DNA from 3 places in the Comamonas testosteroni genome. Region 2 is predicted to be linked to each of the others. Evidence: riboswitches for the same ligand, from Rfam matches in the RefSeq annotation. Region 2 holds a riboswitch; each other region holds the start of a gene.
What was found. Region 2 has a riboswitch for cobalamin ahead of F0P97_RS10580 (TonB-dependent receptor). Riboswitches for the same ligand answer to the same signal wherever they lie in the genome.
Positions count from the first base shown of each region.

Region 1 (3,276 bases), 220 kb from region 2:
TTCGTACTGGCATCTCCGCTCCAAGTCAGAGCTGATCTATGTTGGTGATGCCGGAACCACTGAAGCCAGCCTTGCCAGCCGGCGTCACGGTGTGGAAATCAATAACCGCTGGACGCCTGGGAAGCATTTTTTGCTGGATGCCGACCTGGCTCTGTCCAAGGCACGTTTCACCAACGGCGACCGCATCCCCAACGCGGTGGATGTGGTGTCCTCTGTCGCCGCAACCTGGCGTGACTTGGGCCCATGGACCACCAGCCTTCAGTGGCGCTACCTGGGTAGCAGTGCGCTGGTGGAAGACAACACCGTGCGCTCCAAACCAGTATCAACGGTCAACTGGCGCCTGACTCGCAGCTTGAAAGATATTCTGGGACGTGATGCGAGCCTGACGCTGGATGTGTTCAACCTCTTCAACAAGAAGTTTGACGACATTCAATACTATTACGGATCACGTTTGCCCAATGAGGCCACCGCAGTTGATGGTCGTATCGTCCATCCAGGTGAGCCTCGGGCCGTGCGAGTGACGTTCCGCACTACCTTCTGATAAGCAAGAGCAGTGGGCCTGCTCATCCAAAATCTGCTCAGGCCTGCGACTATTGATGCTTCAGAGGAACGCCTAGGCACTGAACCTGCCATCTTCCTTGATGGCAGGTGAGTCTGGTCAGACTCAGTGGTGCGATATCCAGGTGGAACATTGCAGTCATCGGTGCACCCAGCACACTCAACACCAGGGCCTTAATGACATTGGCATGTGTGAACACCAACGACATGCCCTGCTGGTGTTGAGATGCTTCAAACCAGCTTCTTGTTCTGCGGCACACCATATCCAGCGACTCCCCATTCGGAGGACTCATGGATGGATCCCGCAGCCAAGTCCCCAGCAACTGAGGTTCGATATCTTTGAGGCTGACGCCAGACCAGAGGCCATAGTCCACCTCCTTCAAGGCAGGCTCCAGTTGATAGTCATTGATGCCCATTGCTTGAGCTGTTTGCTGTGCGGCCCGAGACGAACTGCAAATGACACGCGCGGAATGCCGCTCCGGGCCAGATAAGTTCAGTGAAGCATCAGCAAGCTGAGTCGTATCGAGCCCATCGTCATCAGGAAAGTGTCCTGCACGCAATGCAGGAGGCACCTGTGCACATAACAGTGTGAGCATCGTTCTCATGCTTTTGCGCTCCTACTGAACTCAGCGAATCTTCGATACTTTGGATGAGGCGGCGGTAGAATCTTGCGAACTTTCTTGTCAAAGAAGCTGGTGTAAACCCAGCACGGTCGCGCCACTGTAACGTGAATGAAAGCTCTTGGGCTTTGCTTTCATCGAGTCAGACCTTTGCCAAGAGAAACTACCCCACTGGGTCAGTGCAATGCTGCAAGCCTGCGCTGACTTACCTAGGACGCGTATTCCTGGAGTTCTTATGCAGCCATCTGTTTCTGCCCTGCCATCGGTTGTCCAACCGATTTCTTTTCCTATCCGTGACCAGTTGCCCTGGATCATTTTTGCGGGCCTTTTTTTCATGCTGGCCATTTACTTTGTCGGCATTGAAGAAGGTGCGCTGGCCGTCTTCAACAGTATGTACGTGCACGAATTTGTGCACGATGGCCGCCACTTGCTAGGCTTCCCCTGCCACTGACAGCCGAGGGCTCCTATGATTAGACAACTACTGCTGCGCGGCATGATCGCGGGCTTGGTCGCGGGCCTGTTGGCTTTCTCGTTTGCAAAATTGGTAGGTGAGTCATCGATTGAACAAGCAATTGCGCTGGAGGCATCCGGTGCTAGTCATGAAGACCATGCCTCTTCGCACCATAGTCCTGCACAGACGCAAGAGCACAGTCATCGCCCTTATTTGCCTGAAGAACTGGTGAGCAGAGACACGCAATCAGGCATTGGTCTGTTTGTTGCCATCGTCGTTTTCACATCGGCTCTAGGCGGGATATTTGCAATCGTTTTCTCCATGGCTTACGGCCGCTGGAGCCGACTTTCCGCTAGGGCACTATCTGCCAGCCTCGCCGTGCTGGGCTTCACCTGCATTGCGTTGATCCCCTATATCAAATATCCACCCAATCCACCTTCGGTTGGGCAAGGTGGAACGATCGAATTGCGCACAGCATTGTTTTTCGGCTCCATTGCCATTTGTGTGGCTGCGTTGGTCATAGCGCTTTATGCGGGGCGCAAATTGCCGCAACGGTTTGGTTCATGGGAGGCTGTGATTTTGCGCGCTTGCCTCTTCTTGGTGTTGACTACGACCTGTCTTCAGATACTGCCAACCATCAATGAGGTTCCCGTTGATTTCCCCGCCTCCTTGCTGTGGGATTTCAGAGTTGCAGCACTGGGCTTGCAAGCATTGATCTGGGCGAGTTTGGGGCTGACGTTCGGGTGGCTCGCAGAGAAAAAATTGGAGCTAAATCCTTCACGAGCGAATGACGCGTTTCATTCAAAGTGAAAAAGCACCAAGTATAGAAAGGCGCTTCTCGCTGCGAATCAAAAGTCTGCAATGGGTCGTTCTGCAACGGTCATATACCGGCTGAAGCAGTCGTCCGGCGCGTCGCCGTGAGAGCCTGATCAAGGCTGAAAGTCTCATCAAACTTGGCTTGGTCAATGACTGCTGGTGTCGATATTAGACATTGCGACGCGATTGGTTTAATCCGTCAGTGCGAGCGGCAAATCCCGGGTGGCGGGGGGACAATCAGGATTAAATGCAGAGCAGTCAATATCTGTAGCATCGGTGGCGAACACACATCCCGAGCTTCCTTCTGCGCATTCGCCGCGAGCCGTACGGCCAGCATCAACAAGTGAGGCAAGGATCAATTTCCCACAACTAGGAGATCCCAATGACGCAAGATTCGAGTATCTGGCAGGTGAACTCCCACGCAGCGTCAGTGCGCGCCTCTCTCAACACTGACTCCGTACCCCTGAAATGGGCACATGATTCGCGCACTGGCGAGCCACGTTACATCCACGATGCCGAAGTCATCGACGGAAACGCTAGATGCAAATGTCCTGCCTGCGATCTATCACTAACGCCAGTGTTAGCAGGCCAACCTCTGAGCAAAAAACCCACGGCACATTTCCGCCACCCCAAGGGGGCCCTCAAGGATGACTGCACCCTCATTGCCGCTCGCCTTGCAGCGATTCGTCACTTACAAGAGCGAGGCTTCATTGATCTGCCCAGGCGCCGGATGTCAGCCAACGCAACCGGCTTCAGCGGCGAAGGCTATGAAGGGTGGGCAGAAGCTCCCGAGCAGCGCCTCTCGATCAGCGGCGCTGTATTTCATGACCA
Region 1 is NZ_CP043568.1:2,538,267-2,541,542, reverse strand. It holds gene F0P97_RS11610 (TonB-dependent receptor) at 1-541, shown strand, start outside; gene F0P97_RS11605 (histidine phosphatase family protein) at 591-1,163, opposite strand; cobalamin riboswitch at 1,200-1,351, shown strand; gene F0P97_RS11600 (CbtB domain-containing protein) at 1,414-1,629, shown strand; gene F0P97_RS11595 (CbtA family protein) at 1,645-2,439, shown strand; gene F0P97_RS11590 (hypothetical protein) at 2,828-3,276, shown strand, end outside.
Region 1: another riboswitch for cobalamin. It lies ahead of F0P97_RS11600 (CbtB domain-containing protein); the one in region 2 lies ahead of F0P97_RS10580 (TonB-dependent receptor).

Region 2 (3,276 bases):
CATCTGTACTCGACGACGAAAGCTTTTCGATCCGTTCGGTGCGCAGACCCAAACTCAGGCGGGTGCGGCTCCCCGACAGCGTCAGATCATCCTTCAGGTAGAACGCATGCGTAGTAGCCTTTGACCGCGATCCAGAGTTTCCCAACACATCGCGCGTCCAACGGCTGTAATCGCTGCCAACGACAAACACATTGTCCATACTCGCCAAACGCGCGGAGTGGCGGGCGCGCAGCGCATAGCTATCAGCCTCTATGTCATAGGCATAGCCCCCCCAGGACGCGACATAGCGCAGTTGCTTTTCGCGGTGGCCCATATCGGCCGCCAACTCCCACTCGCCCAGCGTGGCACTGGCAAACACCGTGGTACGTTGGTTGTCGATGCGGCCATGGTCCGAAGGAGTGCTGGTCTGTCGCGGATTGGCCGCATACTGGGCCGCAGTCAGCGAGCCCGGCAAGCCGGTGTCCATCGAATCCTCGGCATAGCGCACGCCTGCACGCAGCCAGTCGTTGGCCCATTGCCCCGTAGTCGATATGCCGTCGAAGTCAGACTTGAAATTGTCGCGATGGTTGTCGGCCTTGCGCTTGGTGCCGGACACATCCATCGAAAAGCCTCCGCCCACCAGCGTTGCGCTGGCGCGCGCCTCTCGCAAGCCATAGTTGCCGACGCCCGCCTGCACCATGGCTGTGTTGCGACGACCCTTGCCCGCACCGGCCTTGGTCGTAATGACTATCGCGCCCCCCGTAGCGCCTTCGCCATAGAGCACCGCACCGCTGCCGCGCAGCACTTCTATGCGCTCCACACTCTCGATTGGAATCCCAGCCAAGCGTGTGCCGCCCAGGTCGGCCTCGCTGACTTTGATGCCGTCAACAATCACCGCCTGGTTACTATCGGCCGTAGTCCCAAAGCCGCGCAAATCCAAGGCATAGTCGCCGCCCCCATACATATCTTGTCGCCCGACCACGCCGAGCAGGCGCATCAGCGCCTCATTGACAGTACTCACGCCTGCGGCCTGGATGTCCCGCGCCGTAATCACACTCACACCCAGAGGCAGGCTGGCAGCCGGTTCCAAAAAGCGCGTGGCAGTGACTATGGTTTCGGGCAGTGCGCTGACACCGGTTTCCTGAGCCTGAGCAGTCACAGGCAATACACCAGCGATGGCAAGGTTCAGCGCGCCCAAATATGCGCATGAGGTATATCTCTTCATAGGGGGAAACAAAAGCAAAAAACCCCGCCGACTTCCCCGTCGACCTATGGGCAATAACGGCTGAGCACCCCTATCGGAAAAAGACGCGCGCATCCACTGTGTTGGCCGGTATCCGGGCTAGGCGAATCATCCTCTTGCCGGCCTTCCCAGCGCGCAGCGCCAGTGGCCATGGGGAAAAAGGCGGAATGCCGCAGCATTCCATTCGCCGACCGTTGCGGGGGCAGCGCAGGTTCGGAGAGCCAGTGCATCTGGCCAGCCCCTCCCTGCTTCCCGTTGAACTGAGACCACAGAAAGCAGCCTCGAGCACCAACAGGCGCCCATTGTAATGAGCGCTACGCGGCGCAAATCCTTCATTCGAAGTAGCCTTGCGCGGTTCAGGTGACGATTTTTTACCTTAAACACGCCTTTGAGGCACACAGAACTTGCGCAGCACGCTACGATTTTGAGAGAAATATTGCAGTTTCCCGACTGCGGCAGTCAAGCAGGCCGTGCTCTGGCGCAAACTGCGAATTTGCCTGCACATTTATACTCACCCACGGACTGCAAGACCTACAATGGCAGAGTCTATGACCACCCAGCCCTCTCTTGATCTCATTGCCGAGCGCGTAGAGCGTCTGCTGGTGCGCCACGAGGAACTGCAGCGCACCAACACCCTGCTCACCGATCAGGTCATCGCTCTGACGCAAGAGCGCGATTTGCTGCGTCTGCGCCTGCAGGCCGCACGTGCGCGCGTCGATGCATTGATCGAACGCCTGCCCGCCAACCAGGGAGAGTGACAGCCGTCACCCTCCATCACTAGACCCGCCACTGACGCCCATGAAGCAGATCGATGTGCAAATCATGCAGCAAAGCTATGTGCTGACCTGCCCCGATGGTCAAGAAGAACGTGTGCAGGAAGCCGTTCGCCGCGTGGACGAGGCGATGACCCGTATCCGCGACAGCGGCAAGGTCCGCTCACGCGAGCGGGTGGCAGTGCTGGCAGCCCTCAACATGGCGTTCGATGTGCTCGACCGCGATGCCCAGCAGGCGCATATGGCCAACGCCCAGGCTGAAATGCAGGCGCTTGCTCAGGAGCAGTTCGCGCCCCCCGAGGTCAATGAGGCCGCCCAGGCTGAACTGCAGCGCCAGCAAGAGCTTGCCGAGCAACTGGTGCTCAAGCTCGATCAGGCACTGGATGCTGACGCCAGGCTGCTCTGATCAGGTAACCTCAGCAGCAAAGCAGTCATGACCTCCGCGCGACTGCCAATACCCGTTAGAATAAAACCGTCTGCAAATCTGCCGGTTTTTATATTTCCTTGAACCAATGCTCAACGAGCATGGGCTTGATAAATCACCTATTGAGCGTGATCGTCTCGCGTCAGATGAACCCAACGATAGGTTGCTCTTGCCCACCTGAACCCCCGGTTCAGGATGACGAATCGGTGGCATTTGCAGACACCTTTACACGCCACGGGCTGTTGATTCAGTTGGTTTTTTGATAAAAACAGCCTAAAAGGCCAAACAAAACCAAGCAGTTGTACGTCATTGAAATCAACAACTTACGCATCTGTTTTGAATTGATGATTAGCCCGCATTGCGGGCTTTTTTCTTGCCTAATGGACTGAGGTCATGCTCGGCAGCCGCCCTCCTTTGCCTCCTTGTCGGCATCTCGGACGGTGCACTCTGACAGTTCACTGCGGCCAATCTGGCGCTTATGAGCAAGTCAAAGTCAGGCCGTAGGGCATCGACGCCCCAGAACGCGAGCAGCCCTTTGGAGAAGGTGTTCGGTAAGCACTAGCCGAGCTCTGACATTTCAGAAATAAGCTGAGCGACGTTGCACCAAGATAGGCCGGTACAAGCGACAAGTGTGCTCTGTCTGGGTTGCTCCCGCCTCAGCGCCAACTGGCGCCGCGCACACTCGATGCAGACTTGGCCATGATCTCGCAAGGCATGGCTGGGTGGTATCGCGCCTATGCCCGCGAACAGTCACCGCAGGAGCGCGGCGCTGAACAAGAAGCTGCGGCGCGCAAAGCCTCACGCGAGCTTCGAAATCCGTAAACGACCCACAGTCGTCATTCAGCAAGGCTGCATGC
Region 2 is NZ_CP043568.1:2,317,822-2,321,097, reverse strand. It holds gene F0P97_RS10580 (TonB-dependent receptor) at 1-1,138, opposite strand, end outside; cobalamin riboswitch at 1,290-1,530, opposite strand; gene F0P97_RS10575 (hypothetical protein) at 1,771-1,980, shown strand; gene F0P97_RS10570 (cell division protein ZapA) at 2,021-2,401, shown strand.

Region 3 (3,276 bases), 230 kb from region 2:
TTTTCTGCCTGAGCAATGTGTATTGATGTAGGGAGCCCTGTCGTTTTTGACTGGGCAAGCACGTTGAAGGGGACCAGGGCGGGGAGCAGACTCAGAGCGCTGGCGTGAACGATTTTTGATTTCATGGAGTGGCACGTCAGTAGCTTGCCGCAACCAGAATACTTTTTATGCGCAGCGCCGCCTTGCTGGCCAGCATTGGTGAGATGCAGGGCTATCGCAATCGTCTTTGTGCAAGAAAAGGGCAACTCGATCCAGATGTGGACGAGGCTCCGGGGCAGCAAACATAAACATCAAAACGAAAAACGCTTGGTTTACGCTACTGAACGGAGCTATCCGTCCACCTAGAGCCCTCGCTCGATGGCACAGTAACGAATCGCACTGGCAGGTCTCCTGGCTCGCACCGTGTTTGGCGCCATTCACACCTTCCCGCCTTGAGAACAAAGCAGTGGCTTTCGTGAAGGACTCAGTGCTTACAGTTGCGAGGACAGCCACGTAGTTTCAACGTGTTCCCTTTTTCATCCCGAGATGGGAGCGCAGAGCTTGGCAGATTGTAACGATGGCATGAGTTTACTGCCTCGGTCACGAATCCGCTCGCAACGTTAATAAACACATTCTCTTGGAAGCGGACACTCAGAAAGATGTATTGGAATTCCGCTTCTGGCCGAACTCAGTCGGTCAAGACCCGCAGACTTGTCAGCCGTAACCAGCACAGGCGGTTAATTCAACCGGAATACGTAGACCCCCTCAGTACCTACCCGTGGACTGCGAAAGCCGCTCCGTACGGATGACAGCAGAAGGGCTGGAGCTGTTACAGCGCTGCTCGACAGAGATGGTTGTGCTAGATCTAGCATTCCGGACAAAAGTGCCATCGATTAGGAATCAGCCATCAGTACGCATGTCAAATGGCGACATCGTACTCATCATCGCTGTGAACGATTGGGCCTTGATGAGGTCAACTGTGAACGCACGTTTGCCCGTTGCGATGAGCTCAGATAGATAGGTGTAATCCATTTATCGCTGGGTCTCATCCGTTGGCCGATGTGTTTGATTACATCGAGGTGTTCTGCAACCGGTCACGCCGCCACAGTCATCTGGGTGGAGTCAGGCCCGACGATTTTGAGCGCGCCGGGGCTTGAGTCACGGAAGTGTCTACAGGAGTGGGGGAGATTCAGCCTGCCTAGAGGGAGCGCTGCACCACATCGTCTAAATGAGCGAGGAGACAAAATTTTTAAGCCATGTAGAATCCCGCTTCAGCATTGAGCTTCCCTTTTCTAAGGGAATGAAAACGGGAACACGTTGCAAATACGTGGCTGTCCTCGCAACTGTGAGCACCGAGCTGCTGCCATAACCACTGCCAATTTCGGCGGGAAGGGGCACACAGCGCCAAAGACGGTGTGAGCCAGGAGACCTGCCAATGCGAGTCGTTACTGTGCCATTGAGCGAGGGCTCTGAGTGGACGGGTCTACCGATGCAGTAGCGTAAACAAACTCTTTTTGTTTATGTTTGCCGCATCATGATAGTTCCGCATTCACGGTCCCATCGCACCTGACAAGCTCATACTTCGACGACACAGCTCATCGATGCGATGGGCTGCGTTCCGCTGTCTGTTTGTCTGGTGGCGGCAAGCCTTATGACTTGCTACCTCAATGAAAACCAGATTGATGAGCGCTGCGGCGCTCGGACTGCTTCCACCTCTTCTCTCGTCGTTCGCGTTTGCGCAAAGCTCTCCTGGAACTGAACAGGCCACGGGACAAGCTGCGCCATCCTCTCAGCAACGGCCCAGTTTGAGAGATTCCGGCTCAGATGCCGCCGGAACCCAGTTGGCGGAAACGCTGGTGGAAGCATCCAAGCTGGATAAAGATGTTTTCACGCTGACGCAAGCTGCAACCATCATCGAGCAGGAGCAGATCGAGCGCGGCTCGTACACTGATCTCACCGAAGTTCTTCGAAGTGTGCCTGGGCTGGAGTTCAAACAAGTCGGAGGCCCAGGTCAGTACAACTACATCAAGATGAGAGGCTTTGGCTCTGCCAACGTGTTGGTTGTGGTCGACGGGGTTTCCATGAATCTGCCCAGCACGGGAGATGTGGCCAACCTACTGAGCCAATATGATCCTTCGTCCATCTCTCGCATTGAAATTCTGCGAGGACCACAGACGGTTCTGTACGGCTCGAACGCAACTGCTGGAGTCATCTCGATTACGACGAAGCGTGGTTCGCTCGAGCCCAAGCGCAGTATCTCTGTTGAAGCTGGTTCTCTCGGTTGGAAAAAGGCCAAAGCCTCGTTTCAACAGGCCTTTGATGTTGCCGATGGCAAGCTGAGCACCTCTTTATATGCGTCTCACACTGACAGCGATGGTCTGCTGAAGTACGAAGGTACTCGTGACACCACACTTCAAGCGTCTGCTGATTTTCGTGGAAAGTCCATCGATGCCGGCATCGCCCTCACACATAACAAGAATCGCTTTAACTATGCCCAACTGAAAGAGGTCACAACGGGTCCTAACGGCGCCCCGGCCTATTGGGGCATGCAGCTTCCGGATCCCAACGCCTACAACGATCGCCGCACAGACACAGCTAGCGCCTATCTTGAGCAACGTCTCACAGAGCAACTCAGCCAACGCTTGGAGCTTGGTTGGACGCAGACACGTCGTACCAACGCGGATCCCAACGACGGGTTGCTGGGATATGTCACCGCCCCCTGGAATCATTTCTCTCTGGACTATAAAAATTACTTCAATCAGGGAGAGCTGGTTCCGTTCTACGACAGCGGTTTTGTCGGCACTGCCAACTACAAGGATCAGAGCAAGCAGCTGAACTACAGCCTCAAGTATGCGGGTCAAGGATTCAAGGTCCTTGGCGGCGCAGAGCTCTACGATGCGAGCGCATCACAGTGGGGGGCTTATGGCAGCTTGCAGGGCAAGAATAAGCGCAAGTCGCTCTATGCCAACGGGGAATACCAAGTTGGCGTTTCCGGTCCTATTCTTGCCGCAGGGGTTCGTCATGACAAGTACGACGTCTGGGGGAGCAAGACAACAGGGAGCGTGGGGATCAATCAGCAAGTTGGCAATGTGACCATCTTTGGCAACTATGCGACCAGCTATGCAGCCCCGACTTTGTCGCAGCTCTACAACCCGACGTATGGCAACACCAACCTCAAGCCAGAAAGTGGTCGCATGGTTGAGTTGGGCATCCGCCAGGTCCTACCCAGCCTTGGCGCGAACTGGGAAGCCAATCTCTGGAAGGGCAAGGTCAAAGATGCCATTCTGTATGACGGCA
Region 3 is NZ_CP043568.1:2,543,043-2,546,318, forward strand. It holds gene F0P97_RS11610 (TonB-dependent receptor) at 1-125, opposite strand, end outside; cobalamin riboswitch at 363-553, opposite strand; cobalamin riboswitch at 1,241-1,431, shown strand; gene F0P97_RS11615 (TonB-dependent receptor plug domain-containing protein) at 1,647-3,276, shown strand, end outside.
Region 3: another riboswitch for cobalamin. It lies ahead of F0P97_RS11615 (TonB-dependent receptor plug domain-containing protein); the one in region 2 lies ahead of F0P97_RS10580 (TonB-dependent receptor).